DNA from 3 places in the Pseudomonas sp. NPDC089407 genome. Region 3 is predicted to be linked to each of the others. Evidence: predicted binding sites of a transcription regulator. Region 3 holds the regulator's gene; each other region holds the start of a gene.
The links. The regulator FliA, encoded in region 3, starts transcription of late flagellar genes. The targets are predictions, from matches to a motif close to CTAAAGTTTNNNNNNNNNNNGCCGNTAA.
Positions count from the first base shown of each region.

Region 1: a site for FliA is predicted at 1,800-1,827, ahead of ACI2KG_RS25620 (methyl-accepting chemotaxis protein). Genes of this name have one in related genera too.
Region 2: a site for FliA is predicted at 4,639-4,666, ahead of ACI2KG_RS27565 (methyl-accepting chemotaxis protein). Genes of this name have one in related genera too.

Region 1 is NZ_JBJDNB010000043.1:14,212-24,546, forward strand. Features, by position in the region: gene ACI2KG_RS25620 (methyl-accepting chemotaxis protein) at 1-1,713, opposite strand, end outside; gene ACI2KG_RS25625 (neutral zinc metallopeptidase) at 1,958-2,848, opposite strand; gene pcaH (protocatechuate 3,4-dioxygenase subunit beta) at 3,049-3,768, shown strand; gene pcaG (protocatechuate 3,4-dioxygenase subunit alpha) at 3,779-4,384, shown strand; gene trmA (tRNA (uridine(54)-C5)-methyltransferase TrmA) at 4,514-5,599, opposite strand; gene ACI2KG_RS25645 (NCS2 family permease) at 5,596-6,891, opposite strand; gene ACI2KG_RS25650 (MFS transporter) at 7,172-8,392, opposite strand; gene ACI2KG_RS25655 (cytochrome ubiquinol oxidase subunit I) at 8,748-10,184, shown strand; gene cydB (cytochrome d ubiquinol oxidase subunit II) at 10,188-10,335, shown strand, end outside.
Region 2 is NZ_JBJDNB010000051.1:30,767-41,101, forward strand. Features, by position in the region: gene ACI2KG_RS27545 (2-keto-4-pentenoate hydratase) at 1-200, opposite strand, end outside; gene ACI2KG_RS27550 (Lrp/AsnC family transcriptional regulator) at 528-1,004, opposite strand; gene ACI2KG_RS27555 (EamA family transporter) at 1,112-1,957, shown strand; gene ACI2KG_RS27560 (MFS transporter) at 2,112-3,338, shown strand; gene ACI2KG_RS27565 (methyl-accepting chemotaxis protein) at 3,590-4,579, opposite strand; gene ACI2KG_RS27570 (alpha/beta fold hydrolase) at 4,855-5,754, opposite strand; gene ACI2KG_RS27575 (DUF1835 domain-containing protein) at 5,982-7,226, shown strand; partial or broken gene ACI2KG_RS27580 (PLP-dependent aminotransferase family protein) at 7,393-7,602, opposite strand; partial or broken gene ACI2KG_RS27585 (2Fe-2S iron-sulfur cluster-binding protein) at 7,700-8,248, shown strand; gene ACI2KG_RS27590 (alanine--glyoxylate aminotransferase family protein) at 8,594-9,730, opposite strand; gene ACI2KG_RS27595 (LysR substrate-binding domain-containing protein) at 9,815-10,335, opposite strand, start outside.
Region 3 is NZ_JBJDNB010000009.1:120,593-130,927, reverse strand. Features, by position in the region: gene flhA (flagellar biosynthesis protein FlhA) at 1-1,324, shown strand, start outside; gene flhF (flagellar biosynthesis protein FlhF) at 1,336-2,643, shown strand; gene fleN (flagellar synthesis regulator FleN) at 2,728-3,570, shown strand; gene fliA (RNA polymerase sigma factor FliA) at 3,567-4,307, shown strand; gene ACI2KG_RS09580 (chemotaxis response regulator CheY) at 4,440-4,814, shown strand; gene ACI2KG_RS09575 (protein phosphatase CheZ) at 4,835-5,623, shown strand; gene ACI2KG_RS09570 (chemotaxis protein CheA) at 5,636-7,876, shown strand; gene ACI2KG_RS09565 (chemotaxis response regulator protein-glutamate methylesterase) at 7,923-9,053, shown strand; gene ACI2KG_RS09560 (flagellar motor protein) at 9,053-9,793, shown strand; gene motD (flagellar motor protein MotD) at 9,797-10,335, shown strand, end outside.

The DNA of each region.
Region 1 (10,335 bases), on a different contig from region 3:
CACCGTGCTGGTGATATTTTCCAGTGATACCCCGGCCTTGCGCGCCAGTTCGACGCTGCTGTCGGTCAGGGTGCGGCTGCCTTGCATGGCGTTGGCCACTTGCTGGGTGCCATGCTGCAGGCTGGCAATCAACTCTTCGATCTCTTCGGTGGACTTCTGCGTGCGTTGCGCCAGGCCGCGCACTTCGTCGGCAACCACGGCAAACCCACGGCCCGCCTCACCAGCCCGCGCCGCTTCGATCGCCGCGTTCAGCGCCAGCAGGTTGGTCTGTTCGGCCACCGACTTGATCACGTCCATCACGCTGCCAATCTTCTGGCTTTCCTGTTGCAGCAGGTTCATGGCCTCGGTGGAGCGGTGCATGTCTTCGGCCAGGCGCTCGATCTGGCCAATCGCCTCACCCACCACGCGGTCACCGGCGCGGGCTTCGTCATCGGCACCGGTGGCGGCGTGCGAGGCCTGTTCGGCATTACGCGCCACTTCCTGAACGGTGGCGGCCATTTCATGCATGGCGGTGGCCACCTGGTCGGTCTCGACCTTCTGGCTGTTGGCGCCAGCGCTGGTCTGCTCGGTCACGGCCGACAGCTCTTCGGCGGCGCTGGCGATCTGGGTGACGCCATCGCGAATACCGCTAATCAGGTCGCGCAGGGTGGTGCCCATGCGTGCGATGCCTTGTTGCAGTACGCCCAGCTCGTCGCGGCGGGTGACGCGCAGGTCGTGAGTCAGGTCGCCGCTGGCGATCTTTTCTACTGCTGCGAGGGTGTCACGCAACGGGCGGGTGATCTGGCGGGTGATCAGGACCGCTGCCAGCACACCTACCAGCAACGCCAGCAATGTGGCGATGGCTTGCAGGCTGCGGGCCTGGGTGCTTTCGATGTCACGGCGCTCCAGCTGGATCTGGTACAGCGCGTCGCTGCGCTTGACGATGTCGGCACCTTGCACGGTCATTTCGGCGCGCGAGGTAGTGATGTTGGCGACTGCGTCGCGGAGCTGGCGCACGGCGTCGCGGTAGGCCAGCACTGCGCTTTCGTACTGCTGCAGGCGTGTGCTTTCGCCAGGCAGCTGGCGCTTGAGGTTATCGATGTCGGCCAGTGCCGCATCCAGCTGGCGCAGGGCGGCCTGTTCATTGGCGGCACTGTTGTCGGCAATATAGCCACGCACGTCGATGCGCACTTGCAGCAGTTGCTGGCGGGCCTTGCTGATCAGTTGGTACTGGGCAAGGCGCATACTGTCGGCCTCGGGGCGAGCCATCACTTCCTGGCTAAGCACGTCCATGGCCTGGTCGGCGCGGCTGGCCGAGCTGTCCATGGCGCTTCGTGCGGTGCGGGTGGCGTCGTAGCCCTGGCGCATCTTGTTCAATGACAGCTTGTAGGCGCTGATGGTTTCGCCCAGTTCGCTCAGCAGCTGGATGTTCTCAGGGCTCTTGAACGTGCGGGCCAGGTAGGCCTGCTGCTTACTGAAGGCGTCCAGCTTGGCCTGGGTGTTGGCAGCTGCGGCATCGTCGCCGTTGGCGATCATGTACTGCAGGCGCGCGATGCGCAGGTCGGTGAGGTCCTTGTTCAGCTGGCCGATGTCACCCATCCAGTTACTGCGGTCGATCAGGCTGCCCAGGCTGGTCCAGCCGGTCAGGGCCAGCAGGCCGGTGAGGATCAGCACCAGGCCGAAGCCCAGGCCGAGTTTGAGGTTGACGCTGATGTTGGCGAACCAGCTGTTCATGCACGCACTCCAGAAGTAGTTTTCGCTCTCTTGATCTTCGATCGCCAGGCGTTGTTGTTCTGGATGCCCGCTGACTCGTGCAGGGGTTATCGGCAGTGATCATGGAAGCTGAAACGCTTTTTCAGCAATAACGATTACGCGATTTTTGTAGGAGCGGCCTTGTGTCGCGCAAGGGCCGCGAAGCGGCCCCTTCGCGACACAAGGCCGCTCCTACACTGACCGCGTCAGCCTGTTGGGCAAGGCATCAGAGGTTACGCGCACTGAAGGTGTCGCAGCGGTTCACCTCGCCTTCGGCAAACCCGGTCTTGAACCAGCGCACCCGCTGCGCCGAGGTGCCATGGGTGAACGAGTCCGGTACCACACGCCCGCGGCCCTGCTGCTGCAGGCGGTCATCGCCAATGGCATTGGCTGCGTTCAGCGCTTCCTCGACATCACCCGGCTCCAGCCAGTTCAGGCGCTTCTGCGCCTGGTAGGCCCATACCCCGGCCAGGCAGTCGGCTTGCAGTTCCTGGCGCACCAGCAGGCCGTTGTCGCCTTCCATGCGCTGGCCGCTGCGGCGAGCGGCATCGACCTTGGCCGACACCCCCAGCAGCGTTTGCACATGGTGGCCGATTTCGTGGGCGATCACGTAGGCCTGGGCGAAATCACCGGCTGCGGCGAAGCGGGTTTCCATCTCGCGGAAGAACGAGGTGTCCAGGTACACCTGCTGGTCGGCCGGGCAGTAGAACGGCCCCACCGCCGCTGAGGCAAAGCCACAGGCCGAATTGACCTGGCCGCTGAACAACACAAGCTTGGGGTCACGGTATTGTTTGCCGGCTTCGGCAAACAGAGCCTTCCAGGTGTCCTCGGTATCGCCCAGGATCGAGGCGACGAACTCGGCTTGTTCGTCGTTGGCCGGCGGCGCCTTGCCGCCAGCGCCACGGGGGGCTGTTTGCTGTTGCTGCTGTTCCATCTGGCCAGTAAGCTGGCCCAGGATCTGCAACGGGTCCTGCCCGGTGAGCCAGCCAATACCGACGATCAGCAGAATCGCGCCGAGTCCCAAGCCTTTACCGCCGCCGAATCGCATGCCGCCACCGCCACCTGCGCCTCGGGCATCAACCACATTGTCGCTGCGTCGGCCTTTTCGCCATTCCATGAATGCGCTCCAGAGCGTGAAACAAGAAGACAAATATTAGTTCAGGTCAATCGATGGCGACAGACATAGGTGTTAAAGCATAACCATATGGTTATGTTTGCATGGCTTCATTTCAATATTCGTCACGCACGACATGCCGGAAACTGCAAGTCCGCCTGCCACGCCCAGGCTTTTACATAATTCCAAGAGAGGAAACCGGCATGCCCGCACAGGACAATAGCCGCTTCGTGATCCGTGATCGCAACTGGCACCCGAAAGCCCTTACGCCTGACTACAAGACGTCCATCGCCCGCTCGCCGCGTCAGGCTCTGGTCAGCATCCCGCAATCGATCAGCGAAACCACCGGCCCCGACTTTTCCCACCTGGGTTTCGGTACCCATGACCATGACCTGCTGCTGAACTTCAACAACGGTGGCCTGCCGATCGGCGAGCGCATCATCGTTGCCGGCCGCGTCGTCGACCAGTACGGCAAGCCTGTGCCGAACACCCTGGTGGAGATGTGGCAAGCCAACGCCGGCGGCCGCTATCGCCACAAGAACGACCGCTACCTGGCACCGCTGGACCCCAACTTCGGTGGCGTCGGCCGCTGCCTGACCGACCGTGACGGCTACTACAGCTTCCGCACCATCAAGCCGGGCCCGTACCCATGGCGCAATGGCCCGAACGACTGGCGCCCGGCGCACATCCACTTCGCCATCAGCGGCCCGTCGATCGCCACCAAGCTGATCACCCAGCTGTACTTCGAAGGTGACCCGCTGATCCCGATGTGCCCGATCGTCAAGTCGATCGCCAACCCTGAAGCCGTGCAGCAGTTGATCGCCAAGCTCGACATGAGCAGCGCCAATCCGATGGACTGCCTGGCCTACCGCTTCGACATCGTGCTGCGCGGCCAGCGCAAGACCCACTTCGAAAACTGCTGAGGACCCCGCCATGCCAATCGAACTGCTGCCGGAAACCCCTTCGCAGACCGCCGGCCCCTACGTGCACATCGGCCTGGCCCTGGAAGCGGCCGGCAACCCGACCCGCGATCAGGAAATCTGGAACCGCCTGGCCAAACCGGATGCACCGGGCGAGCACATTCTGCTGCTTGGCCAGGTGTACGACGGTAACGGCCACCTGGTGCGCGACTCGTTCCTGGAAGTGTGGCAAGCCGACGCCAATGGCGAGTACCAGGATGCCTACAACCTGGAAAACGCCTTCAACAGCTTTGGCCGCACTGCGACCACGTTCGATGCCGGTGAGTGGACCCTGCACACGGTCAAACCGGGTGTGGTGAACAACGCCGCTGGCGTGCCGATGGCGCCGCACATCAACATCAGCCTGTTTGCGCGGGGGATCAACATTCACCTGCACACACGCCTGTATTTCGATGACGAGGCCCAGGCCAACGCCAAGTGCCCGGTGCTCAACCTGATCGAGCAGCCGCAACGCCGTGAGACGCTGATTGCCAAGCGCTGCGAAGTGGACGGGAAGACGGCGTATCGCTTTGATATCCGTATTCAGGGGGAAGGGGAGACGGTGTTCTTCGACTTCTGATTCAAGTCTTCTGGGGCCGCGTTGCGGCCCGTCGCGACACAAGGCCGCTCCTACAGGAAATCGCATTCCCCTGTAGGAGCGGCCTTGTGTCGCGAAAGGGCTGCAAAGCAGCCCCGGCGATTTGGCAGGTCAACGCCGAACCAGCAACACACCACTTTCCATATGGTGGGTATACGGGAACTGGTCAAACAACGCACACCGCTCGATGCGGTGGGTGTCCTGCAACTGGGCAATGTTTGCCGCCAGCGTCTCCGGGTTGCACGAGATGTACAGGATCCGCTCGAAACGCCGGGTCAGCTCGCAGGTATCCGGGTCCATCCCTGCGCGCGGCGGGTCGACGAACACCGTACCGAAGTCATAGCTTTTCAGGTCGATGCCTTCCAGCCGGCGGAACGGCCGCACCTCGTTCAGCGCCTGGGTCAGCTCTTCTGCCGACAGGCGCACCAACCGCACGTTATCCACAGCGTTCTCGTCGAGGTTGCTCAACGCGGCATTGACCGACGTCTTGCTGATCTCGGTGGCCAGCACCTGGCGCACGCGGGTGGCCAGTGGCAGGGTGAAGTTGCCGTTGCCGCAATACAGCTCCAGCAGGTCGTCCTCACGCTCGCCAATTGCCTCGAACGCCCAGCTCAGCATCTTCTGGTTTACTGCACCGTTAGGCTGGGTGAAGGCACCTTCCGGCTGGCGATAGCTGAACACACGGCCAGCCACGTCGAGTTTTTCCACCGCGTAGTCGCGGCCGATTACCAGGCGCTTGCCTTTGGAGCGGCCAATCACGCTAACGCCCAATGTCTCGGACAGCTGCCGTGCAGCCACTTCCCAGGCCTCGTCCAGCGGGCGGTGGTAGCACAGGGTGATCATGGCGTCGCCCGCCAGGGTGGTGAGGAACTCCACCTGGAACAGGCGGTTGCCCAGTGCTTCGCTGGCCTGCCAGGCTGCTTTCAGGCGCGGCATCAGTTCGTTGATGCGCTGGCTGGCAATCGGGAAGTCGTCGATCAGGATCGCCTTGTGCTTCTCGCCCGGGGCGAACATGGCGTAGTGACGCTGGCCATCCTCGCGCCACAGACGGAACTCGGCGCGCAGGCGGTAGTGCTCACGCGGCGAGTCGAAAACAGCCGGCTCCGGCGCGCCGAACGGCGCCAGCAGCTCGCGCAGCCGGGCCACCTTGGCATCCAGCTGGGTGGCGTAGGAGGAGGGGTCGAAAGCAGCACTCATGCGTTGAACCAGCCCAGCTTGATGACGAACAGGATGGAAAGGATCACCAGGGCCGGGTTCAGGTCGCGGTGGCGGCCGGAGATCAGCTTGACGGCGGTCCAGGAGATGAAGCCGAAGGCGATGCCGTTGGCGATCGAGTAGGTCAACGGCATGGCCAGGGCGGTTACCACCACCGGTGCGGCTTCGGTGACATCGTCCCAGTTTATTTCTGCCAGGCCCGAAGCCATGAGCACCGCGACGAACAGCAGTGCCGGGGCGGTGGCGAAGGCTGGCACGCTACCGGCCAGCGGCGCGAAGAACAGGGCCAGCAGGAACAGCACGGCGACCACGATGGCGGTCAGGCCGGTACGGCCACCGGCGCTCACGCCTGCGGCAGACTCGATGTAGCTGGTGGTGGTCGAGGTGCCCAGCAGCGAACCGGCCATGGCGGCGGTGCTGTCGGCAATCAGCGCACGGCCCATCTTCGGCATGTGGCCGTCCTTGCCCATCAGCCCGGCGCGCTTGGCCACGCCGATCAGGGTGCCGGAGTTGTCGAACAGGTCGACGAACAGGAAGGCGAAGATCACGCTGACCAGGCCCACGTCCAGTGCGCCGGCGATGTCCAGTTGCAGGAAGGTCGGTGCAAGCGACGGCGGCATGGAAACGATCCCGGCAAATGGCGTCACGCCCATCACGATCGAGGCGATGGTCACCACCAGGATGCCGATCAGGACGGCGCCGCGCACTTTCAGCGACTCCAGGCCTACGATCAGGAAGAAGCCCAGGGTGGCGAGGATCGGTGCCGGCTGCTTGAGGTCGCCCAAGCCTACCAAGGTAGCCGGGTTATCGACGACGATACCCGCGTTATGCAGGGCGATCAGCGCCAGGAACAGACCGATACCGGCGGCAATCGCCGAGCGCAGCGGCAACGGGATGCTGTTCACGATCCATTCGCGGATGCGGAAGATCGACAGCAGGAAGAACATCACCGCCGACAGGAACACCGCGCCCAGTGCCACCTGCCAGGTGTGACCCATGTGCAGCACCACGGTGTAGGTGAAGAACGCGTTCAGGCCCATGCCCGGCGCCAGGGCGATCGGGTAGTTGGCGATCAGGCCCATGGTGGTAGAGCCGATGGCCGCTGCCAGGCAGGTGGCGACGAAGATCGCGCCCTTGTCCATGCCGGTCTCGCCGAGGATGCTCGGGTTGACGAACAGGATGTAGGCCATGGCCAGGAAGGTCGTGACGCCCGCGAGAATCTCGGTGCGCACGTTGGTGTTATGTGCTCTTAGTTGAAACAGCCTTTCCAGCATGCCCGCTCCCCAAGGCGCCCCCGGCGCCATGAATATATCGACCCCATCAGCAAAGCACAGACCGTACCGGTTGCCGTGGTTTTGTGTGGGGAGGAAAAAAGCCGCGCATCATACCAGCATGCTGGACGGGGGCCTATGGCCGTTGGGAATGGGATTTTTATAGCCTGTTCTGGCCCTATCGCCGGCAAGCCAGCTCCCACAGGTACACCACCGTTGCTGAAACCTGTGCAGTACCTGTGGGAGCTGGCTTGCCGGCGATAGGGCCAGAACAGGCCAGCAATCAACCGTTATGCAGCCGATCCCGCTTGGCCAGCGTAGGGAACAGTTTTATCCACACCCCAGTCACCAGCAAAGTGCCCACCCCACCCATCACCACAGCCGGCACTGTACCAAACCAGTGCGCCGTCACCCCCGATTCAAACTCGCCGAGCTGGTTCGAGGCACCAATGAACAGCCCGTTCACCGCGCTCACCCGCCCGCGCATTTCATCTGGCGTCTCCAGCTGCACGAACGAACTGCGAATGACCATGCTGATCATGTCCGCCGCGCCCAGCACCACCAGCACCGCCAGCGAGAACCAGAACGAGGTGGACAGGCCAAAGGCAATGGTCGCCACGCCGAAAATGCCCACTGCCGTGAACATGGTGCGGCCGACATTACGCTCGAACGGGAAGCGCGCCAGCCACAGCGACATCAGCAGCGCCCCTACCGCTGGCGCCGAGCGCAGCAGGCCGAGGCCCAGTGGGCCGGTCAGCAGGATGTCCTTGGCAAACACCGGCAGCAGCGCGGTGGCGCCGCCCAGCAGCACGGCGAACAGGTCCAGCGAGATGGCGCCGAGGATGTCGGGGCGGCTGCGGATGAAGCGGATGCCCGCCAGCAGCGACTCGATGCTGGCGCGCCCGCGCTGCACCACCTGGCCGCGCGCCTGCAGGCTCAGGGTCAGTACGCAGGCGATGGCGTACAGGGCCACGGTTGGGCCGTACACCCAGAGGCTGCCGAAGGCATACAGGAAGCCGCCAACCGCCGGCGCGACAATGGTCGCCGACTGCGTGGCCGAGGCCGACGCTGCCACAGCCCGCGGGAACAGCCCGGGCGGTACCACGTTGGGCAGCAGCGCCTGGGTCGCCGGCATTTCGAACGAGCGGGTGGCGCCGAGCAGGAAGGCCAGGGCGAAGATCAGCTCGCGGGTAACGTTGTCGGTGGCGCTGCCCACGGCCAGCGCCAGGGCAATCAGCCCCTGCAGGCTCTGGCACAGGGCGGCGACCTTGCGCCGGTCGTAGCGGTCGGCGACATGCCCGGTATGCAGCATGAACAGCACGCGTGGGGCGAATTCGACCAGGCCGACCAGGCCCAGGTCCAGCACATTGCCGGTCAACTGGTAGAGGTGCCAGCCAATGGCCACGGTGAGCATCTGGAAGCCGCTGGCGGTAAACACGCGGGCCAGCCAGAACGCCAGGAAAGGGCGGTGATGACGCAACAACTGCGGTGCGGATTCGGACATCGGAAACCAGGGGCCTCGGCGCAGTAGACGGGGTGCGCAGCGTATCACCTGTTTGTAACAAACGGTTACTGTTTGCCCGGATCGGCACTTTTTCAGTGTTTATGTAAGAGGGTGGGGCAACCGGTCACGCGGCAATCAACCACACGGCTCGCCGGGCCATTCGGGACTATGCTTTCTGGCAGTCATTGATCTGGGTCAATCATTGCAAATGAAACGATCCGGTCGTGATCGGGCCATCGGCCCTAATCCCTGCAAATCGAACAGAACAATTCCAACTCGCCGTACTCGACTATGTGGGGGCAGTGGGCGACAGGGCCACGAGCCCGAACGCCGGATTATCTGAAGAGGAAGCACTATGTTCGGTTTAGAGGCCCTAGATCTCGCCCGAATCCAGTTCGCGTTTACCGTGTCTTTTCATATCCTGTTCCCGGCCATCACCATTGGCCTGGCGAGCTACCTCGCAGTGCTTGAAGGCCTTTGGCTGAAGACCGACAAGCAGGTGTACCGCGACCTTTACCACTTCTGGTCGAAGATCTTCGCTGTCAACTTCGGCATGGGCGTGGTTTCCGGGCTGGTGATGGCGTATCAGTTTGGCACCAACTGGAGCCGTTTTTCCGAATTCGCAGGTTCGGTGACCGGGCCGCTGCTGACCTATGAGGTGCTGACGGCGTTCTTCCTTGAAGCCGGCTTCCTCGGTGTGATGCTGTTCGGCTGGAACCGTGTTGGCCGCGGGCTGCACTTTTTCTCCACCTGCATGGTGGCGCTCGGCACGCTGGTGTCGACATTCTGGATTCTGGCTTCCAACAGCTGGATGCACACCCCACAGGGGCATGCCATTGTCGATGGCCGGGTAATCCCGGTTGATTGGCTGGCGATTATCTTCAACCCGTCATTCCCGTTCCGACTCATGCACATGGCCACCGCCGCCTTTGTTGCCACGGCGTTTTTCGTCGGTGCCTCGGCGGCCTGGCACCTGCTGCGCGGGCGTGACAACCCGTCGGTGCGCAAGATGTTGTCGATGGCCATGTGGATGGCTTTGATCGTGGCGCCGATCCAGGCAGTGATCGGTGACTTCCATGGCCTCAATACCCTCAAGCACCAGCCGGTGAAGATTGCCGCCATCGAAGGGCATTGGGAAAACACCCCAGGCGAACCGACCCCGCTGATCCTGTTCGGCATCCCCGACATGCAAGCCGAAACCACGCGATTCAAAGTCGAGATCCCAGCGCTGGGCAGCCTCATCCTGACCCACAGCCTGGACCAGCAAGTGCCGGCGATGAAGGAGTTTCCCGCCGAGGACCGGCCCAATTCGACGATCATCTTCTGGTCGTTCCGGGTGATGGTTGCGCTTGGCTTGCTGATGATCGCTGCGGGGCTGTGGAGCCTGTTGTTACGCAAAGGCGGCAAGCTCTACAGCTCGCGTCCGTTCCTGCACTTTGTGATGTGGATGGGGCCGTCTGGGCTGATTGCGATCCTGGCCGGCTGGTTCACCACCGAAATCGGGCGACAGCCTTGGGTGGTCTACGGCGTTATGCGCACAGCCGATGGCGTGTCCAACCACAGTTATGCCCAGCTGGGCTTTACCTTGGTGGCGTTCGTGGTGGTGTACTTCGCCCTGTTCGGCACCGGTTTCGCCTACATGATGCGCCTGGTGCGCAAAGGCCCACACACCGGCGAAGGCGACGAAACACGCCCTGGCGGGCCAGGCCAGAAGCGCACACCTGCGCGGCCGCTGTCCGCTGCCGAGGACGGCAGCGAAGCCTCAACTGCAGACCTGAGCAAGGGGAACTGAGCCATGGGTATCGACCTTCCGTTGATCTGGGCCGTGATCATCATTTTCGGCGTCATGATGTATGTGGTGATGGATGGCTTTGACCTCGGTATCGGCATGCTCTTCCCCTTCGTCAAGGGCGAGCGTGACCGGGACGTGATGATGAACACGG
Region 2 (10,335 bases), on a different contig from region 3:
CCTGCCGGGCTGCCGACCCCAAGCTTCCACCCGGCGCGCTGGCCGGCGGCGGCAGCAAACAGCTGGTCCTGGCTGTCGTAGCCTTGCTTCAAAGTCTCGGGCTTGAGGCTGGCGGGCAGTTCCGTCAGTAGCTCACCACTGCGCCAATGCTGCAATAACAGGGCTGCGGTACGTTGGGGCACAAAGAGCGAACTGTTCATCAAGACCTCATGGTGATGGGCAATGGCGGGTGTCAGATGCTAGGGCCTGGCATTGATAAGGATAAATATATTGTCATGATGCCTGGCATCACAATTCGTTATAAACCCGCCTGACGCGATGCCTTGTAGGAGGTCGGGCAGAAAACTCTGCTGCAACTCCGCAAACGGTGTGGGAGCCGCGCTTGCCGGCGATGGGCTGCGCAGCGGCCCCAAAGTCTTAATCACTCACAATCCGTCAGCATGGTGTCGCCTGCATTAGGGCTGCTTCGCAGCCCCTCGCCGGCAAGCGCGGCTCCCACAGAGGGAACGCCTCAAATCTGCAAGCCGCTAGACTGGTACACCCAGGCCCACCTTAACCTTGTCCAGCACAATCAGTGTGCGGTAGGTAAGAATGTCTTCGTTATCGGCAAAGTGCAGCCTGACCAGTTTTTCGAAATGCGCCACGTCACGCGCCAGCATGACGATGATGAATGACACCCCACCGTTGACGAAGTAGCACTGCTGGATCTCCGGCACATTGGCAAAATAGCGCTTGGCCCGGTCCATCACCTGCGAGCGGTCGTCGCGCAGGCGCGATTCGACGATGGCGGTAATCATCTGGCCGACGCTTTCCGGGGCAACCACCGCGGTGTTTGCCGCAATCACCCCGCTTGCCTCCATTTGCGCAACGCGCCGCTGCACGGCGGGCGTAGACAAGCCGATGTCTTCGGCGATGGCGCGCTGCGAGGTCTTGTTGTCTTGCTGCAGCAGCCGCAGGATCGCATGATCGAAGCCGTCCAGCGGCCGATTGGTGGAGTCACTCATTTTTGGTTTCCAAAGCAAGCAGTTCACTCATCAGAAGGCCATTTTCACAGCAAATGCTTCGCACGCCGAGCACTAAAATGGCGCCTTGACTGTTGCTGGAGCCACGTGTGGACGCAAAAAATGCTGGAACCTTCGCCCCGGTCGGTGCTGCCATCGCCGCACTGGTGTCGGTACAGACCGGTGCCGCCTTGGCCAAGACCCTGTTTCCACTGGTTGGCCCCGAAGGTGTGGTTGCCTTGCGGCTGGGCCTGTCTGCGGTAATTTTGCTGGTGCTTCTGCGGCCGTGGCGTATCTGGCGCCAGGCCAACAGGCTGCACCTGTTGGGCTATGGCCTGATGATGGGGCTGATGAACATCCTGATTTATCGTGCCTTCCTGTACATCCCGGTGGGTATCGCGGTTTCCATCGAAGTCATCGGCCCGCTGGGCGCCGCGTTGCTGACTTCGCGGCGGCGTATCGACCTGCTGTGGATCGCCCTGGCACTTGCCGGCCTGACGTTGCTGCCGTGGGGCACGGACAACCAGGGCCTGGACCCGCGCGGGGTGATGTATTCGCTCGCCGCAGCCTTGGCCTGGGGGCTGTATGTGTTGCTCGGCAGCAAGGTGGCGGTGCACGGCAAACAGGCAGTCGCCAGTGGAATGCTGTTCGCTGCGTTGCTGGGTGTTCCACTGGGCGTCAGCCATGCCGGGGTCGATTTGCTGGCACCCTGGGTGCTCATGGCAGGCCTGGGCGTCGCCCTGCTGTCCAGCACCATCCCGTTCCTGCTCGACATGTATGCAATGCGCCACTTGCCGCCGAGTATTTTCGGCGTATTGCTCAGTGCTTCGCCGGCTGCCGGGGCAATCGCCGGCTGGCTGATCCTCGATGAAGTGCTGGCTGTGACCCAGTGGCTGGGCATTGCCGCTATCGCCCTGGCCTGCGCAGGGGCGGCACTGGTGGGGCGCGGTCGATAGCGGCCGCTCTGCACAAGGCCTTTCATCGATTGCGCTGATGTTTACTATCAAGCGGGCCGCCTGTCGGCCCGGCAAGCTCGCCGCCTATAATCGCCGGCAAATTCCCCCCTCTTGCGCCTGCTACAGGCGACATCCCTCCTTGGAATCCGACACCATGCCAAGTGCCAGCCAGGCCCCACGGGGCCGTCCCGAACATAATCAACAGAGCGTCGCCCAGCAGTGGCTGGCGATTCTCTCGGTCGCCGTCGGCGCCTTCGCCCTGGTCACCAGCGAGTTCCTGCCGGTGGGCGTACTTAACGATGTGGCCAGCGACCTCGGCATCAGTGCCGGCCTCGCCGGGCTGATGGTGACCCTGCCCGGCATCATGGCCGCACTGGCTGCGCCGCTCATTTCCGTGGGCGTTGGTGCGCTGGACCGGCGTTACCTGCTGATCGGCCTGACCCTGATCATGATCATCGCCAACGCCATCGTCGCCTACGCTGGCGACTTCAACCTGCTGTTGCTCGGCCGTGTGCTGCTGGGCGTGAGTATCGGCGGCTTCTGGGCCACCGCCATCGCCCTCAGCGGGCGCCTGGCACCGGATGGGGTTGGCGTGGCCAAGGCCAACTCGATCATCATGGCCGGGGTCACCCTGGCGACGGTGGTGGGCGTGCCGGTGGGTACCTGGCTGAGTGGCCTGATGGGCTGGCGCATGACCTTTCTGGTAACGGCACTGGTGGGTATCCCGGTCCTGCTGGCCCAAGTGTTCCTGCTACCACGGCTGATGCCGGAGAAGGCCATTCGCGTGCGCGACCTGCCGGCCTTGTTCATCAACCCGCAGGCGCGGGTCGGGCTGATTGCCGTGCTGTTAATCGGCCTGGCGCACTTTGCCGCATATACCTATGTGGCGCCGTTCTTCAAGCAGAACGCAGGCTTTGATGGGCCAACCATTGGCTCGCTGTTGCTGTTGTATGGCGTGGCCGGGTTCATGGGTAACATTTTTGCCGGTTATGCGGCCAACCGCAGCGTGCGGCATACCCTGATGCTGGTCGCGCTGATGATCGCTGTCAGCACCGCCCTGTTCCCGCACTTCGCCACCGGCATGACCGGCGCCGCAATGCTGATTGCGCTGTGGGGCTTTGCCTTTGGTGCGTTCCCGGCCTGCGCCAATATCTGGATGTTTGTCGTGGCGCCCAAGGATGTCGAGCGGGGCATGCCGCTGTTCGTGGCCTTGTTCCAGGTGATCATTGCCGTGGGCTCGTTCTTTGGCGGGCAAGTAGTCGACCATATGGGCACGGCGGTGCTGCTGAGCCTGGCCACGGCGCTGGTGGGCTGCGGCTTTGTCACGGTGCTGGTGCTGGGGCGCAACGTCAGCAACAGCCTGGCGGCGCAGCCGGGCTGAGGTTGCCCACGGCAAAGGCGTTTTAATACCTGTAGGAGATCGCGCAGAGAACTCTGCCCGCAAGCCCGACGCATTCGCTGTGGGAGCCGCGCTTGCCGGCGATGGGCTGCGCAGCGGCCCCAAAGTCTCAAGTCAATTACAATCGGTCAGAATGGCGTCGCCTGTATTGGGGCTGCTTCGCAGCCCATCGCCGGCAAGCGCGGCTCCCACAAAGTCCGCGTCAAATCAAAATGTTATGGCGGCCTTGCAGCTCAGGCCCTGAACCGCCCGACTAACGCCGTCATCTCGCCCACCAACCCCGACAATGCCTTGCTCGCCTCAGTGGTCTGCTGCGCCCCGGCCGCCGATTGGTTCGACAATTCGCGAATGTTCAACAGATTGCGATCCACCTCCCGTGCCACCTGTGCCTGCTCTTCGGCCGCACTGGCGATGACCAGGTTGCGCTCGTTGATTTCGCCGATCGCACTGTAGATGCCCTCCAGCACCTGCCCCGAGGCCAGGGTCACATCCAGGGTCGACTGGGCGCGGTTGGTGCTGGCTTGCATCGAAGCTACTGCTGCTTCGGTACCGGCCTGCACACGGCCGATCATCTGTTCGATCTCCTGGGTCGATTGTTGCGTGCGGTAAGCCAGCGTGCGCACCTCATCGGCTACTACCGCAAAGCCGCGCCCGGCCTCACCGGCACGGGCAGCCTCGATGGCGGCATTGAGTGCCAGCAGGTTGGTCTGTTCGGACACCGAGCGGATCACTTCCAGCACCTTGCCGATATCCCGCACCTGCCCCACCAGTTGCTCCAGGTGGGTACTGCTGGTCTGGATCTCGCGGGTCATGGCCTCGGTGCCATCGATGTTGTCGTTGACCTGGCGACGGCTTTGCGCGGCCAGCTCGTTGGACTCGCTGGTGGTCTGCGAGGTGGTGCGGGCGTTTTCGACAAACTCGGCGACCAGTTGCTGGCTCTTGTCGTTCAGCTCGACCGACAGCGCCATGCGCTTGGCTGCGCTGTCGTCATGGCCGCCCAGTTGTTCGATAAAGCCCGACGACACGTTGGCGCTGGCACGAATCGCCATCAGCAACGCATTGTTCAACCGGTCCGACTGGTGCGCGGTCTGGTCCAGTTCGGTGATCTGCTGGTCGCTGCCCACGGCTGCCCGCCAGGCACTGAGGGTGGAAAACAGCAGGGTCAGGCTGAACAGCGACAACACCCAGAACATTCCGGTGCGGATCTTCAGGTTGGCGAGCATGCGGGCAGTACTCCTTGTTGGCACCACTTCTGGTCGATGATTCGACGGTGGGTGTGCTGCTATCGGAGGGGCTGGCGCAGGCTTGAGGTGGCGGATGATGCTTGTGGGCGGTAACCGCACGGATGTTGCCGAATGAGACGCGCTGGATTGTAGGAGCGGCCTCGTGTCGCGATCGGGGTGCGAAGCGCCCCCACGCTTTTTGCATCATGCAAAATTGCCGGGGCCGCGCTGCGGCCCTATCGCGACACAAGGCCGCTCCTACAGGGCCAGTGTGGTCACAGCTTATGCCGACCGAGAAACTCGGTAACAGCCTCGGTGAATGCCTGCGGCTGGTCCAGCATGACGAAATGGAAGCTGCCATCGATACGCTTGAACCGGATATCCGGCGTACCGGTATAAGCGCTACGGAAGGTCGCATCAACGCTTGCAGCGGGCATGCCATACGAAGGGTCATAGGCATACACGACCTCTACCGGCACCTGGATACGGCCAAGCTCCGGGCGCAGGTCGGTGGTCATCAGCTCATAGGTGGCATCCGCTACCGTCCTGCGGTCCGAGCGCAGCGCCGCCTCTACCACTGCAGGCCTGGCCGCCGCGGTCTTGGCCAGCCGGTCAATGGCCGTGCGCTGCATCGCTTCGGCCTGCTCGGCCGGCGCTGCCAGCATCGCATCACGGAACTGCACAGCGTGCGGCGCCGCGGCTTCGGCGGTGGCCGCAGGGTTGATCAGCAAGGTGTAGAACGGCAGCGCATCGACCACCATCAGCCGCCCTGCCTGCTGCGGATGGCGTGCCCCCAGCATCAGCGCCACCTCGCCCCCCAGCGAGTGGCCGATGATGGCCGGCGCCTGCAGGTGCTGGCTACGGATGTAGTCCGCGACCGCCTCGGCCACCGGGGCAACCACGCGCCCGTCGACTGCGGGCACGGCAGGTGCTCCGGCAAAACCGGCGACCTGCACCAGGTGCAGGCGGTGCTGCTGGCGTAGGGTGCTGGCAAGCCCGGCCCATACCTCAGGTGATGAGGCCAGCCCGGGGATCAGGATAACGTCCGGCCCAGTGCCCTCGACCGTTACCGAAATGCGTTCATTCGCCACTGGCGCGGGCTGGCTTGGCGCGGCTAAGGCCGCCGTCAGCGACAAGCTGGTACTGATGGCTGCAAGCAGGGTACGCACACGCATGCGGGTCATTCCTTTGACTTTCAACGGAGAAAAGCCCGCCACTATAAGGTGCCGGGCAGCCCCTGGGAAAACTATCGTTTGCAACCCGGGGCGCAGCACCGTTACAGTCGGGGCCTGGGCGCCGGCTGCGCCTGCGGTCCGCGCGAAGGGGTTACCCGAGCCATGCGACAACACATTCTCATACCAGCTCCCGGCTTGTCGGCGGACCGAGCCCCAAAGGAGTTGGCATGCCCGCCACTAATTCATCCCGCCACCACGGCCTGCTCGACCTGCCCGCTTTGCGCAAACGCGCCAAGCGCTTGCTGAGTGCCCTGAAAAACCACCAGGCCGACGACGCCCGCGAACAACTGCGCATCCTTGGCCTGCCCGGCCCCGACTACCGGCTTGCCGATACCCAATGGCTGGTAGCTCGCGAGGCCGGCTTTGCCAGCTGGCCCAGGCTGAAGGCGCATGCCGATGCCGTGGCGTTTGCCGCACGCCACCCCGGTTTCGCCGCCGATGATGAGGCTGCCGTGCAGCATTGGCGTTGCGGCAACGACATCGCCCACAGCTTGCGCACTGCCGGCTTTGCCGGCGCCTTCCAGATGTTCGACGACCCCATGGTCATGGGCCCGGTACCAGCGCTGCCCGAGCAACCGTACTGGCAAGTGCGCGGCGCCTATGTACAACAGGCGTTCAACCTCGACGCCGCCGAGGTTGCCGCTCGCCAGACGGCACAGCAGGCGGCACTGGCCGGATTGAACGGCGACAGCCAACTGGTGCTGTGGTGCGAGGCCGACGCTTACGACCAGTTGTTCCTGATCCGCGTGCTCGCCAGCCTGCCCTGCCTCCCGCGTCGGCTGGAGCTGATCGAAATTGACCAGGTGCCCGGTATCGAGCGCTTCATCGGCATCGGCCAGCTGGCCCCCGACCTGCTGGCGTGGCTGTGGCCGCAGCGTCGCGCACTGGGTGAGGATGCACTGGCCCTGGCACGCCAGGCATGGGCAGCCTACACCGCCGCCGATCCGCAGGCCTGGGCCGACCTTGCTGGCCGCCAGCACCCGGCGTTGCCGCTGCTGGGGCGGGCACTGGCGCGTCAGTTGCAGGAATTGCCTGGGGCAAACGATGGCTTGAGCCTGACCGAACGCCTGCTGATGCGCGTGCTGGCGTCACGCGGTGAGCTGCCCGCCGGGCGCGTGTTTGGCCAGTTGATGATGCAGGACGACCCGCTGCCTTATCTGGGCGACATGATGTTCCGTGCCCTGCTGCAGCCGTTGATCCATGCGCCGCAACCGCTGCTGCTGGAAGGCGCAGGTGAGGCCTGGGCGCAACGGCCATTGCGGCTGACCGCACTGGCTGAACAGGTGTTGGCAGGCAAGCAGCACTGGCTTGATCACAGCCCGGCACAGCGTTGGGTGGGCGGGGTGCTGGTCGATGCGGCTGACAGGCCTTGGGTGGTCAGCGAGCAAGGCCTGGTGTGGCGCCGCCAGTAGTAAATGGCCCAACAGCCAGCGCAGTCCATGTAGGCGCGGCCTTGCGTCGCGAAAGGGCCGCGGCGCGGCCCCGGCAATTCATGCGACAAAGCTGAGATTGCGGGGGCGCTTCGCACCCCTTTCGCGACGCAAGGCCGCTCCTACACGGACCGCGCCTGGCTTTTAGATTTCGCCGCCTTCGCCAGGCGCTGGACTGCCGCCCGCTGCGCACTACCAGGTCCAGCGCCAAGGCGTTGTCGACCAACTGATCGACATCGATCGAGCCGGCAAACCTCACCCACAACGCCAGCCCCCCTTCCGGCTCACGCACGCTGATCTGCTCGCCAAACGCCTCATGCAAACACGCCAGCAAGGTCTCGCGGCGCAGGCGGCCCTCGCTGATCGCCGCCACCAACCCTTCGACAATCTGCCGGTACGACGCCTGCGCGCCCTCAAGCCTGAGCAGCGGTTGCCATTTTGCGTAACTGGACCATGTGAAGTATCCAAAACTGGAGGTTCTGCTGGTCCTGGACTATAGCAACAATCGAACCTCCCATCGCCCCGAGGTGTTCATGCAAAGCCGCCATGTCATTGAGTTATCGCCTTCGGGCGAAACCTTCTCCGCCAGCCAGGAATTGCTACTCGATGCCATGCTCGCCAGTGGCCTGCCGGTTCCGTTCTCTTGCCGCCGCGGCGCTTGCGGTTCGTGCAAGGTCAAGGTGGTGTCGGGGCACTACCAGGACAAGCAGCGCGATGCCGACACGCCAGCGCCCTCCTATCCCTTGGCCGCCGATGAAATGCTGCTGTGCCAGAGCCACGCCTGCAGCGACATGCGCCTGGAGATACCCGGCTGGTCACTGGATGCCCCGGACCTGCAGTTCGAAGCACAGGTACACAGCAAGCGCGCGCTGAGTGCGGACATCGTCGAACTGGTGCTGCAGCCTGCCCAGCCGCTGGATGTACGCGCCGGGCAATATGTCCGGTTTTTGCTCGACAAGGGTGACAGCCGCTGCTTCTCCGTTGCCAACCTGCCGACACAGGACGCCACTGACCGTGCGAATATGAAACACCAGCCGCCCCTGAAGCCCAGCGCGGGGGCAAGGCCTGGCAGCTGGAGCGTAACCTGGCCGGGCATCGCATCGCCGATTTCCCGCATGTGCTGTACAGCCAGGAGAACTGGCCGAGGTGGAGTTTGTTCCGAGCGAGGTGGTGTGGGTGCTGGAAGTACAGCTGTGCCACCCGACCGAGCCGGTCGGGGCGTTTTTCGAAGACATCCTGATCGGAAAAGCCAAGGCCGCGTGACCGTTGTAGGAGCGGGTTCACCCGCGAATGCGGCGGTTGAATCACCATCGCATTCGCGGGTGAACCCGCTCCTACAATGGGCCAGGTTAGTGCTGCTCCATCACTTCATCCAGTGCCTGCTCGAGCGTACTGACCGTGCGCTCGATGTTGTGCAGTTTCTCGAGCCCGAACAGACCGATGCGGAACGTCTGGAAGTCGGCCGGTTCGTCACATTGCAACGGCACGCCGGCGGCTATCTGCAGGCCGTGTTCGGCAAATTTCTTGCCGTTCTTGATGTCGGCATCATCGGTGTAGCTCACCACGACGCCCGGGGCCTGGAAGCCGGCGGCGGCCACGCTCTTGATGCCTTTGCCACTCAGCATGGCGCGCACCCGGTCGCCCAGGGCCTGTTGTTCGCTGCGGACCTTGTCGAAGCCGTAGGCCTGCATCTCGTTCATCACGTCGTTGAAACGCGCAAGAGAATCGCTGGGCATGGTCGCATGGTAGGCATGCCCGCCCTGTTCGTAGGCCTGCATGATCTGCAGCCACTTCTTCAGGTCGCAGGCAAAGCTGCTGCTTTGCGTGTTCTCGATGCGCTCCAGGGCCAGGGCACTGAACATCACCAGGGCGCAGCAAGGGGACGCGCTCCAGCCTTTCTGTGGTGCGCTGATCAGCAGGTCGACCGCGCACTTGTGCATGTCGACCCACAGCGTGCCCGAGGCGATGCAGTCGAGTACGAACAGGCCGCCCACTGCATGCACGGCGTCGCCCACAGCGCGCAGGTAATCGTCGGGCAGGATGATCCCGGATGAAGTTTCCACATGGGGGGCGAAGACGATCTGCGGTTTGTGCGCCTCAATGGCCGCCAGTACTTCATCCAGAGGGGGTGGCGCGTAGGCCGCCTGGTGCCCCGCTTCGACCGGTCGGGCTTTCAGCACCGTAGTGGCCGCCGGGATATGGCCCATCTCGAGAATCTGGCTCCAGCGGTAACTGAACCAGCCGTTGCGGATCACCAGGCATTGCTGGGCGGTGGCAAACTGCCGCGCCACCGCCTCCATGCCGAACGTACCGCTGCCAGGCACCACCGCAACAGCCTGGGCGTTGTAGACCTGTTTCAGGGTGCTGGAGATGTTCTTCATCACCCCCTGAAATGCCTGCGACATGTGGTTGAGCGAGCGGTCGGTGTAGACCACCGAGTACTCGATCAAACCCTCAGGATCAATACCGGGATAGAGCTTCGACATGGGGTGATTCCTTCGCCAAGGATGTCTGTGGTATCGACCCTGCCTCAAGCCTGGGCAAATGACAAGCCACTATATTCCAGCAGATCAACGCGCGACAGCTTGATGCTTGAGCCAATTCTGGACAATGCTTAATGAATCAGACTGTTTCATCTTGCGCGGCCACACCAGGTAAAACGACTTGTCGAGCTTGAGTTGCTGGTTAAAAACCTGAATCAGCCGGCCTGCAGCAATGTCATCACCGACAAACGCAAGGCTGGCCAGCGCAATGCCTTGACCACTTATTGCTGCGTCAATGGCCAGAGAGGTCTGATTGAAGCGCAGGTTCCTGGCCGTAGGTTGCGCGTGCTGCGGGAACAGTTCTGCAAGAAACTGAGGCCAGAAGTTATGGGCATCGTGAAGCATGATGAAATCCTGAAGCTGCTCAAAGCTGGCAGGCATTTCGCTTCCTTCTAACACCCGTGGGCTGGCTACCGCAACGATGCGCTGCTCCATCAACAACTCGCTGTTCAAACCCGCGCCGAAATCGGGCTTGCCGTAGCGAACAGCGATGTCTACGCCATCGGTACTGAAGTGAGAGAGCCGATCGGTTGCCAGCACACGCAAAT
Region 3 (10,335 bases):
CCGCGCCTCGGGCTCCGAGGACATGGGCAAGCTGATCAACCGGCAGATGTTCGACTCGCCCAAGGCGTTGGCCGTGTCGGCGGCGTTGATGATTGTCATGGGCCTGGTCCCGGGCATGCCGCATGTCGCCTTCATCGGCTTGGGTCTGCTGGCCGGCGGCGGGGCTTACCTGGTGTGGAAAAAACAGCAGAAAGCCGAGGCCCAGGCATTGCAGGAGGCGCAGCGCCAGCAGGACCTGCTGCCTTCACCGCAGCGTGCGCAGGAAACCAAGGAACTGGGCTGGGACGACGTCACGCCGATCGACATGATCGGCCTGGAAGTCGGCTACCGGCTGATCCCGTTGGTCGACCGCAACCAGGGCGGCCAGCTGCTGGCGCGGATCAAGGGCGTGCGCAAAAAGCTGTCGCAGGACCTGGGCTTCCTCATGCCAACTGTGCACATCCGCGATAACCTCGACCTGCAGCCCAGCGCTTATCGCCTGACCCTGATGGGGGTAATCCTGGCCGAAGCGGAGATCTACCCAGACCGCGAGCTGGCGATCAACCCGGGCCAGGTGTTCGGCACCCTCAACGGCATTGCCGCGCGTGACCCGGCGTTTGGCCTGGAGGCGGTGTGGATCGACGTTGGCCAGCGTTCGCAGGCGCAGTCGTTGGGCTACACCGTGGTCGATGCCAGTACCGTGGTGGCCACCCACCTCAACCAGATCCTGCAGAAGCACTGCCATGAGCTGATCGGCCATGAAGAGGTCCAGCAACTGTTGCAGGTATTGGGCAAGGCCTCGCCTAAACTTGCAGAAGAGCTGGTGCCGGGTGTCATTTCCTTGTCGGGGCTGCTCAAGGTGTTGCAAGCCCTGTTGTCGGAACAGGTGCCAGTGCGCGATATTCGCAGTATTGCCGAGGCCATCGCGAATAACGCCGGCAAGAGTCAAGATACCGCCGCGCTGGTGGCGGTGGTGCGCGTCGGATTGTGTCGCGCCATCGTGCAAAGCATTGTCGGCGTTGAGTCCGAGCTGCCAGTGATTACCCTGGAGCCAAGGTTGGAACAGATTTTGCTCAATAGTCTGCAAAGGGCCGGGCAGGGTCAGGAAGACGGTGTTCTTCTGGAGCCTAGCATGGCCGAGAAGCTGCAACGTTCGCTGATCGAAGCGGCCCAGCGCCAGGAAATGCAGGGCCAACCGGCCATCCTGCTGGTCGCCGGCCCGATCCGCGCCATGCTGTCGCGTTTCGGTCGCCTGGCTGTACCGAATTTGCATGTTCTGGCGTATCAGGAAATACCGGACAACAAGCAAGTCACCATCGTTGCCACCGTGGGCCCTAACGGCTGAGGTAGTGGATAATGCAAGTTAAGCGATTTTTCGCCGCCGATATGCGTCAGGCCATGAAACTGGTCCGTGATGAGCTGGGCGCCGATGCCGCGATCATTGGCAACCGCCGCATTGCCGGCGGTGTCGAACTGACGGCCGCGCTGGACTACAAGCTGTCCGCCCTGGCCCCGCGTGTGCCCAACGCCGAGCTGGAAGAAGAGCTGCGCAAGACCCACACGCGCATCGCCACTGCCCAGGCCGAGCTGGATCACCGCCAGGACAGCAGCGACAACAACCGCCAATTGTTTGCCGGGCAGTCGCTGACCGCCGCCGAGCCGTTGGTCGAGCCGCATGTGGATGCCCCTGATACGCCCGTTGCCCCGGCTGCCGCGCCAGTCGACCCGCGCCTGTTCGATGCCATGCGCTCCGAGCTGTCGGGCCTGCGCGAACTGCTCGAAGTGCAGCTCGGCTCGCTGGCCTGGACCCAGCTGCAAGGCAGCAAGCCGCAACAGGCCAACCTCTGGCGGCGCCTGCAGCGTATCGGCCTGTCCGGGCCGATTGCCCGCGAACTGCTCGACCTGACCGCCAAGATCGAAGAGCCACGCCAGGCCTGGCGCATGCTGCTGGCGCACCTGGCGCGCATGATTGAAATCCCTGAGGTCGAGCCGATCGAAGAGGGCGGCGTGATTGCCATGGTCGGCCCGGCCGGCATGGGCAAGACCACCACCCTGGCCAAGCTGGCCGCGCGCTACGTGCTCAAGTACGGCGCACAGAACCTGGCGCTGGTGAGCATGGACAGCTTCCGCATCGGTGCCCAGGAGCAGCTCAAGACCCTCGGCCGCATCCTCAATGTGCCGGTCACCTATGTCGACCCGGGCCAGTCGCTGGCCGCGGCACTGGAACCGCTGCTGCGCAAGCGCGTGGTGCTGATCGATACCGCCGGCCTGCAGGCCAGCGACCCGGCCCTGCGCATGCAGCTGGAAACCCTGGCCGGGCGTGGCATAGCCGCGAAGAATTACCTGGTGCTGGCCACCACCAGCCAGAAGCAGGTGCTGACCGCCGCCTACCACAGCTACAAGCGCTGTGGCCTGGCCGGCTGCATCCTGACCAAACTCGATGAAACGGCAAGCCTTGGCGACGTGCTGAGCCTTGCCATCAGTCATGAACTGCCCGTGGCCTACCTGACCGACGGCCCGCGCATTCCTGACGACCTGCACCTGCCACGGGGCCACCAGCTGGTCACCCGGGCGGTCAATGTGCAACAACAGGACGAGCCCAGCGAAGAGGCCATGGCCGACATGTTCGCTGATCTCTATCACAACCCACGGCGAGCGGGTTGAGCATGAAGCGTGTGCAAAGTAGCTATACCAAAGGGTACGCAGAATTGCCCTACGTGTGGCCCGAGCCCCAGCGAGACAAGGTAAATTTCAGACATGGGTAGCATGCATCCCGTACAGGTGATCGCCGTGACCGGTGGCAAAGGTGGCGTCGGCAAGACTAACGTTTCAGTGAACCTGTCCCTGGCGCTGGCCGAGCTTGGCCGCAGGGTCATGCTGCTGGACGCCGACCTGGGCCTGGCCAATGTCGACGTGTTGCTGGGTCTTACCCCCAAACGTACCCTCGCCGATGTCATCGAAGGGCGCTGTGAGCTGCGTGACGTGATGCTGCAGGGCCCTGGCGGTGTACGCATCGTGCCGGCAGCTTCGGGCACCCAGAGCATGGTGCACCTGGCGCCGGCCCAGCATGCCGGGCTGATCCAGGCGTTCAGCGAAATTGGCGACAACCTTGACGTGCTGGTGATCGATACCGCTGCGGGTATCGGTGATTCGGTCGTCAGCTTTGTTCGCGCTGCCCAGGAAGTGCTGCTGGTGGTGTGCGACGAACCCACCTCGATTACCGACGCCTACGCGCTGATCAAGTTGCTCAACCGCGATTACGGCATGAACCGCTTCCGTGTGCTGGCCAACATGGCGCAGAGCCCGCAGGAAGGGCGCAACCTGTTTGCCAAGCTGACCAAAGTCACCGACCGCTTCCTTGACGTTGCCCTGCAGTACGTGGGCGCCGTGCCGTACGACGAATGCGTGCGCAAGGCGGTGCAAAAGCAGCGTGCCGTGTACGAAGCCTTCCCTCGCTCCAAGTGTGCGCTGGCCTTCAAAGCGATTGCCCAGAAGGTCGACAGCTGGCCGCTGCCGGCTAACCCGCGTGGCCACCTGGAGTTCTTTGTCGAGCGCCTGGTGCAACCCACCAGCGCGGGACCCGTGCTATGAGCGCCAGTGGCTTCAAGATGTACAGCCGGGCGGCGAAAGACGCCCAGTACGAACTGATCGAACGCTACGCACCGCTGGTCAAGCGCATCGCCTACCACTTGCTGGCGCGCTTGCCGGCCAACGTCCAGGTCGAGGACCTGATCCAGGCCGGCATGATCGGCCTGCTGGAAGTGGCCAACAAGTATGACGCCAGCAAGGGCGCCAGTTTTGAAACCTACGCCGGCATCCGCATCCGCGGGGCGATGCTGGATGAAGTGCGCAAAGGCGACTGGGCACCGCGTTCGGTGCACCGCAACACCCGCATGGTCAGTGACGCGATGCGTGCAGTTGAGGCCAGAACAGGCCGTGACGCTAAAGATCATGAAGTTGCTGCCGAACTCCAATTGAGTCTCGATGATTACTACGGGATCTTGAACGATACCTTGGGCAGCCGCCTGTTCAGCTTCGACGACCTGCTGCAGGACGGCGAGCACGAAGGGCTGCATGAGGATGGCGCCAGCGGCCAGGTCGAACCTGCCCGTGGGCTGGAGGACGAGCGCTTCCAGATCGCCCTGACCGAGGCCATTGCCAACCTGCCGGAGCGTGAACGCCTGGTGCTGGCGCTGTACTACGACGAAGAGTTGAACCTCAAGGAAATCGGTGAGGTGCTGGGGGTCAGCGAGTCGCGGGTCAGTCAGTTGCACAGCCAGTGTGCCGCGCGTTTGCGCAGCCGCCTGGGGGAATGGCGGGCACGCTGAGCCTGCTGTCGTTGCAGTCGTTTTCCACGTGTGTTGCCACGTGCATTTCCACGTTGTACCGAATTGAATGAGTGCGTGCCCGGTAGGCCGGGCGCGTTTGAGACTGCTTGGAGGTCTAGATTGGACAAAAACATGAAAATCCTCATCGTTGACGACTTTTCGACGATGCGGCGGATCATCAAGAACCTGTTGCGTGACCTGGGCTTCACCAACACCGACGAGGCCGACGACGGCACCACGGCGCTGCCGATGCTGGAGAACGGCCATTACGACTTCCTGGTGACCGACTGGAACATGCCTGGCATGTCCGGCATCGACCTGCTGCGCAAAGTGCGCGCCAGCGACAAGCTGAAAAGCATGCCGGTACTGATGGTGACCGCCGAAGCCAAGCGTGACCAGATCATCGAAGCGGCCCAGGCCGGCGTCAATGGTTACGTGGTCAAGCCGTTCACCGCCCAGGTGCTCAAAGAAAAGATCGAGAAGATCTTCGAACGCGTCAACGGCTGAGTCACGTCAGGGGGCGCGCCATGGATTCATCACAAAACTCTTTGGGCGAGTTCGAATCGACCCTGAAGAAACATGCCCAGGAGTTGGTCGAAAGCCTGGAGCGGGGCCGTTTCGGCGAGGCGGTGCAGCTGATTCACGAGCTGAACCAGACCCGCGACCGCGGCCTGTACCAGGAAGTCGGCAAGCTGACCCGCGAGCTGCACAGTGCGATTGTCAGCTTCCAGATCGACCCGACCATGCCGCAGGCCGAGGAGGTGTCGCAGATTACCGACGCCACCGAGCGCCTGTCGTATGTGGTCAAGCTCACCGAAGGCGCGGCCAACCGCACCATGGACCTGGTCGAAGAAAGCACCCCGGTGCTCAACGACCTGGCCAGCGAGGCCAAGGCCCTGAGCACCGATTGGCAGCGCTTCATGCGCCGCGAAGTGGCGGCGCCGGAATTCCGTGACCTTGTCAAACGGGTCGACAGTTTTCTGACGCACAGCGCCACCGGTAACCGCAAGGTCGCGGGCCACCTCAATGACATTCTGTTGGCCCAGGACTATCAAGACCTGACCGGGCAGGTGATCAAGCGCGTCACCAACCTGGTGACCGAAGTGGAAAGCAACCTGCTCAAACTGGTGTTGATGGCCAGCCAGGTCGACCGCTTTGCGGGCATCCAGCATGACCACGATCAATTGCGCGCAGAAAAAGATGCAGAAAAACATCCGACTCGGGGTGAAGGTCCGCAGATTCATGCCGATAAGCGTGAAGACGTCGTGTCCGGTCAGGACGATGTCGATGATCTGCTGTCCAGCCTGGGTTTTTAAGGAGCACGTTTGATGAGCTTCGGCGCCGATGAAGAAATCCTCCAGGATTTCCTGGTAGAAGCCGGCGAAATTCTTGAGCAACTGTCCGAGCAACTGGTCGAGCTGGAAAGCCGACCCGATGATGCCGACCTGCTCAATGCGATCTTTCGCGGTTTCCACACTGTAAAAGGGGGCGCCGGCTTCCTTCAGCTGAACGAGCTGGTGGAGTGCTGCCATATCGCCGAGAACGTGTTCGACGTCCTGCGCAAAGGTGAGCGCCGGGTCGACGCGGAACTGATGGACGTGGTGCTCGAAGCGCTGGACACGGTCAACAGCATGTTTGGCCAGGTGCGCGAGCGCGCCGAAGTGACCCCGGCCACCCCCGAGTTGCTGGCGGCGCTGGCGCGCCTGGCCGAGCCGGGCGGTGCCGAGGCTGCTGCAGCGCCAGTGCCTGCCCCGGAGCCGGTCGCCGAGGCGCCGGTGGTGGCCGAGGAGCAGCACCAGGACATCACCGACAGCGAGTTCGAGCAGCTGCTCGATTCGCTCGACGCGGTCAAGGCTCAGGCTGCGGCCGACGAGCAGATGCAGGGTGAGGTTGTAAGTGGTGCAGGTGATGAAATCACCGATGCCGAGTTCGAATCGCTGCTGGACCAGTTGCATGGCAAAGGCCAGTTCAGTGCCGAGGTTGCCGCGCCGGTGGCTGCCGCAAGTGCCGAACCGCTCAGTGACGAAATCACTGACGCCGAATTCGAATCGCTGCTCGACCAGCTGCATGGCAAGGGCACCTTCCAGGCCGATGCCTTGCCTGCTGCCAAGGCGCCAGCGCCTGACGTGGCAGAGCTTGGCGCATCGGCCAGCGACGAAATCAGCGAACACGAGTTCGAAGCACTGCTCGACCAGTTGCATGGCAAGGGCAAGTTCGGTGGCGATGCAGCGGCTGTCGAAGCCCCGGTTGCGGCCAAGGTGCAAGCCCCGGCCGCAGCCAAGGCCGACAGCCAGCCGGTGGCCAAGCCAGTTGTCGCGGCAGCGCCTGCGCCAGCCAGCAAACCGGCAGCGGCACCGCGCGCGCCGGCCCCGGCTGCCGACAAGCATGCCGTCAGCGAAGCGGAAACCACGGTGCGCGTCGATACCGCGCGCCTGGACGAGATCATGAACATGGTCGGCGAACTGGTGCTGGTGCGAAACCGCCTGGTACGCCTGGGCCTGAACAGCGGTGACGAGGCCATGTCCAAGGCCGTTTCCAACCTTGATGTGGTCACTGCCGACCTGCAGACCGCGGTGATGAAAACCCGCATGCAGCCGATCAAGAAAGTCTTCGGCCGCTTCCCGCGCCTGGTCCGCGACCTGGCCCGCCAGCTGAAGAAAGAGATCAACCTGGAGCTGGTCGGTGAAGAAACCGACCTGGACAAGAACCTGGTCGAGGCCTTGGCCGACCCGTTGGTGCACTTGGTGCGCAACGCCGTCGACCACGGCATCGAGATGCCCGATGAGCGCGAAGCGTCGGGCAAGGCACGCACCGGCCGCGTAGTGCTGTCGGCGGAGCAGGAAGGCGACCACATCCTGCTGTCGATTTCGGACGACGGCAAGGGCATGGACCCGAACATCCTGCGCGCCAAGGCGGTGGAAAAGGGCCTGATGGACAAGGACGCCGCCGATCGCCTGAGCGAATCGGACTGCTACAACCTGATCTTTGCCCCGGGTTTCTCGACCAAGACCGAGATTTCCGACGTGTCGGGGCGTGGCGTGGGCATGGACGTGGTGAAAACCAAGATCTCCCAGCTCAACGGCTCGATCAACATCTTCTCGGCCAAGGGCCAGGGCTCGAAGATCGTCATCAAGGTGCCGCTGACCCTGGCGATCATGCCCACCCTGATGGTGATGCTGGGCAACCAGGCGTTTGCCTTCCCGCTGGTCAACGTCAACGAAATCTTCCACCTCGACCTGTCGCGCACCAACGTGGTCGACGGCCAGGAAGTGGTGATCGTGCGCGACAAGGCGCTGCCGCTGTTCTACCTCAAGCGCTGGCTGGTGCAGGGCCAGGTGCACGAAGAGCAGCACGAGGGCCACGTGGTGATCCTGTCGGTCGGCACCCAGCGCATCGGCTTTGTCGTCGATCAACTGGTGGGCCAGGAAGAAGTGGTCATCAAGCCGCTGGGCAAGATGCTGCAGGGTACCCCGGGCATGTCCGGGGCCACCATTACCGGCGACGGTCGCATCGCGTTGATTCTCGACGTCCCGAGCATGCTCAAGCGTTACGCCGCGCGGCGTATTTGATTTCGGTGGCGCACCCTGGCGGGTCGCGCCGCCTAATGGAGTGTTTATGGCAGTCAAGGTCCTGGTGGTGGATGATTCCGGTTTCTTCCGCCGCCGCGTCTCGGAAATCCTCTCGGCGGACCCGACGATCCAGGTAGTAGGTACCGCGACCAACGGCAAGGAAGCAATCGACCAGGCGCTGGCGCTCAAGCCCGATGTCATCACCATGGACTACGAAATGCCCATGATGGATGGCATTACCGCGGTGCGGCACATCATGCAGCGTTGCCCGACGCCGGTGTTGATGTTTTCCTCGCTGACCCATGAAGGTGCCCGGGTCACCCTCGATGCGCTGGATGCCGGCGCGGTGGATTACCTGCCGAAAAACTTCGAGGACATCTCGCGCAACCCCGACAAGGTCAAGCAGATGCTGTGCGAGAAGGTGCATACCCTTTCGCGCAGCAACCGCCGTTTTGGCAGCTATGCCAGCCATGCACCGGTGGCTGCAGCCGCGCCCGCCAGCAGCCACGCGCCTGCCAGCAATTTCAGCAGCCCGACAGCGGCACGCGCCCCTGTGCCTGCCCGTGCGCCGGCCCCAGCCGCCGCACCAGCGCATTCACCAGCCCCCAAGCGCAAGCCGTACAAGCTGGTGGCTATCGGTACCTCCACCGGGGGGCCGGTGGCCTTGCAGCGGGTGTTGACCCAGTTGCCAGCCAACTTCCCGGCGCCGATCGTGCTGATCCAGCACATGCCGGCGGCGTTCACCAAAGCCTTTGCCGAACGCCTCGACAAACTGTGCCGCATCAGCGTCAAGGAAGCCGAAGACGGCGACATGCTGCGCCCGGGCCTGGCCCTGTTGGCGCCTGGTGGCAAGCAGATGATGATCGACGGCCGTGGCACGGTGAAGATCCTGCCCGGTGACGAGCGCCTGAACTACAAGCCATGCGTGGACATCACCTTCGGTTCGGCGGCCAAGTCGTATGGCGACAAGGTGCTGTCGGTGGTGCTCACCGGCATGGGCGCCGATGGCCGCGAAGGCGCACGCCTGCTCAAGCAGGGTGGCAGCACGGTGTGGGCCCAGGATGAAGCCAGCTGCGTGATCTATGGCATGCCCATGGCCATCGTCAAGGCCAACCTGGCCGACGCGGTGTACAGCCTGGACGAGATCGGCAAGCACCTGGTAGAGGCGTGCGTCTGATGGACGTCCTCAGCCTGATCGGCCTGATCCTCGCCTTTGTTGCCATCGTCGGTGGCAACTTTCTTGAGGGCGGCCATGTCGGTGCCCTGATCAATGGCCCTGCGGCCTTGATCGTGCTGGGCGGTACCTTGGCGGCGGCTTTGTTGCAGTCGCCGCTGTCCTCATTCAAGCGCGCCTTGCAGATTTTGCGCTGGATCCTGTTCCCGCCGCGGGTTGACCTGGCCGGCGGTATCGACCGCGTGGTGAACTGGAGCCTGACCGCACGCAAGGAGGGCCTGCTAGGCCTGGAAGGGGTGGCCGACAGCGAGCCCGACCCCTATGCGCGCAAGGGCTTGCAGTTGCTGGTGGACGGCGCCGAGCCGGAAGCCATCCGCAGCATCCTCGAAGTCGATTTCCTGACCCAGGAAGGCCGTGACATCCAGGCGGCCAAGGTATTCGAGAGCATGGGCGGCTACGCGCCGACCATCGGTATCATTGGCGCGGTGATGGGCCTGATCCACGTGATGGGCAACCTGGCCGACCCGTCGCAGCTGGGCAACGGCATTGCTGTAGCCTTCGTGGCCACCATTTATGGCGTGGCCAGTGCCAACCTGATCCTGCTGCCGGTTGCCAGCAAGCTCAAGGCCATTGTCATGCGCCAGTCGCGCTACCGCGAGATGCTGCTCGAAGGCTTGTTGTCGATCGCCGAAGGCGAGAACCCGCGCTCTATCGAGCTGAAGCTGCAAGGCTTCATGGAGTAACCCATGCGTCGCCGTCGTCATACCGAGGAACACGAAAACCACGAACGCTGGCTGGTGTCGTACGCCGACTTCATTACCTTGCTGTTCGCCTTTTTCGTGGTGATGTACTCGATTTCCTCGATCAACGAGGGCAAGTACAAGGTCATTTCCCAGGCATTGCTGGGGGTGTTCAACGACCCTGAGCGGGCGGTCAAGCCGATCCCCATCGGCGAAGAGAAGCCGCTGAGCGTGCGCCCGGCCGAGCCGCTGGTCAATGACAGCGAGCAGACCGAGGCGGGCCTTGCGGCGACCAATGTCGACCCGTTGAAAACCATCAGTGACGACGTGCGCGATGCCTTTGGCGACCTGATCAACAGCGACCAGATGACCGTGCGCGGCAACGAGCTGTGGATCGAGATCGAGCTCAATTCGTCGCTGCTGTTCGGCAGCGGTGATGCCATGCCCAGTGACAAGGCGTTTGCCATCATCGAGAAGGTCGCCAACATTCTCAAGCCGTTCGCCAACCCGGTGCACGTCGAGGGTTTCACCGACAACCTGCCGAT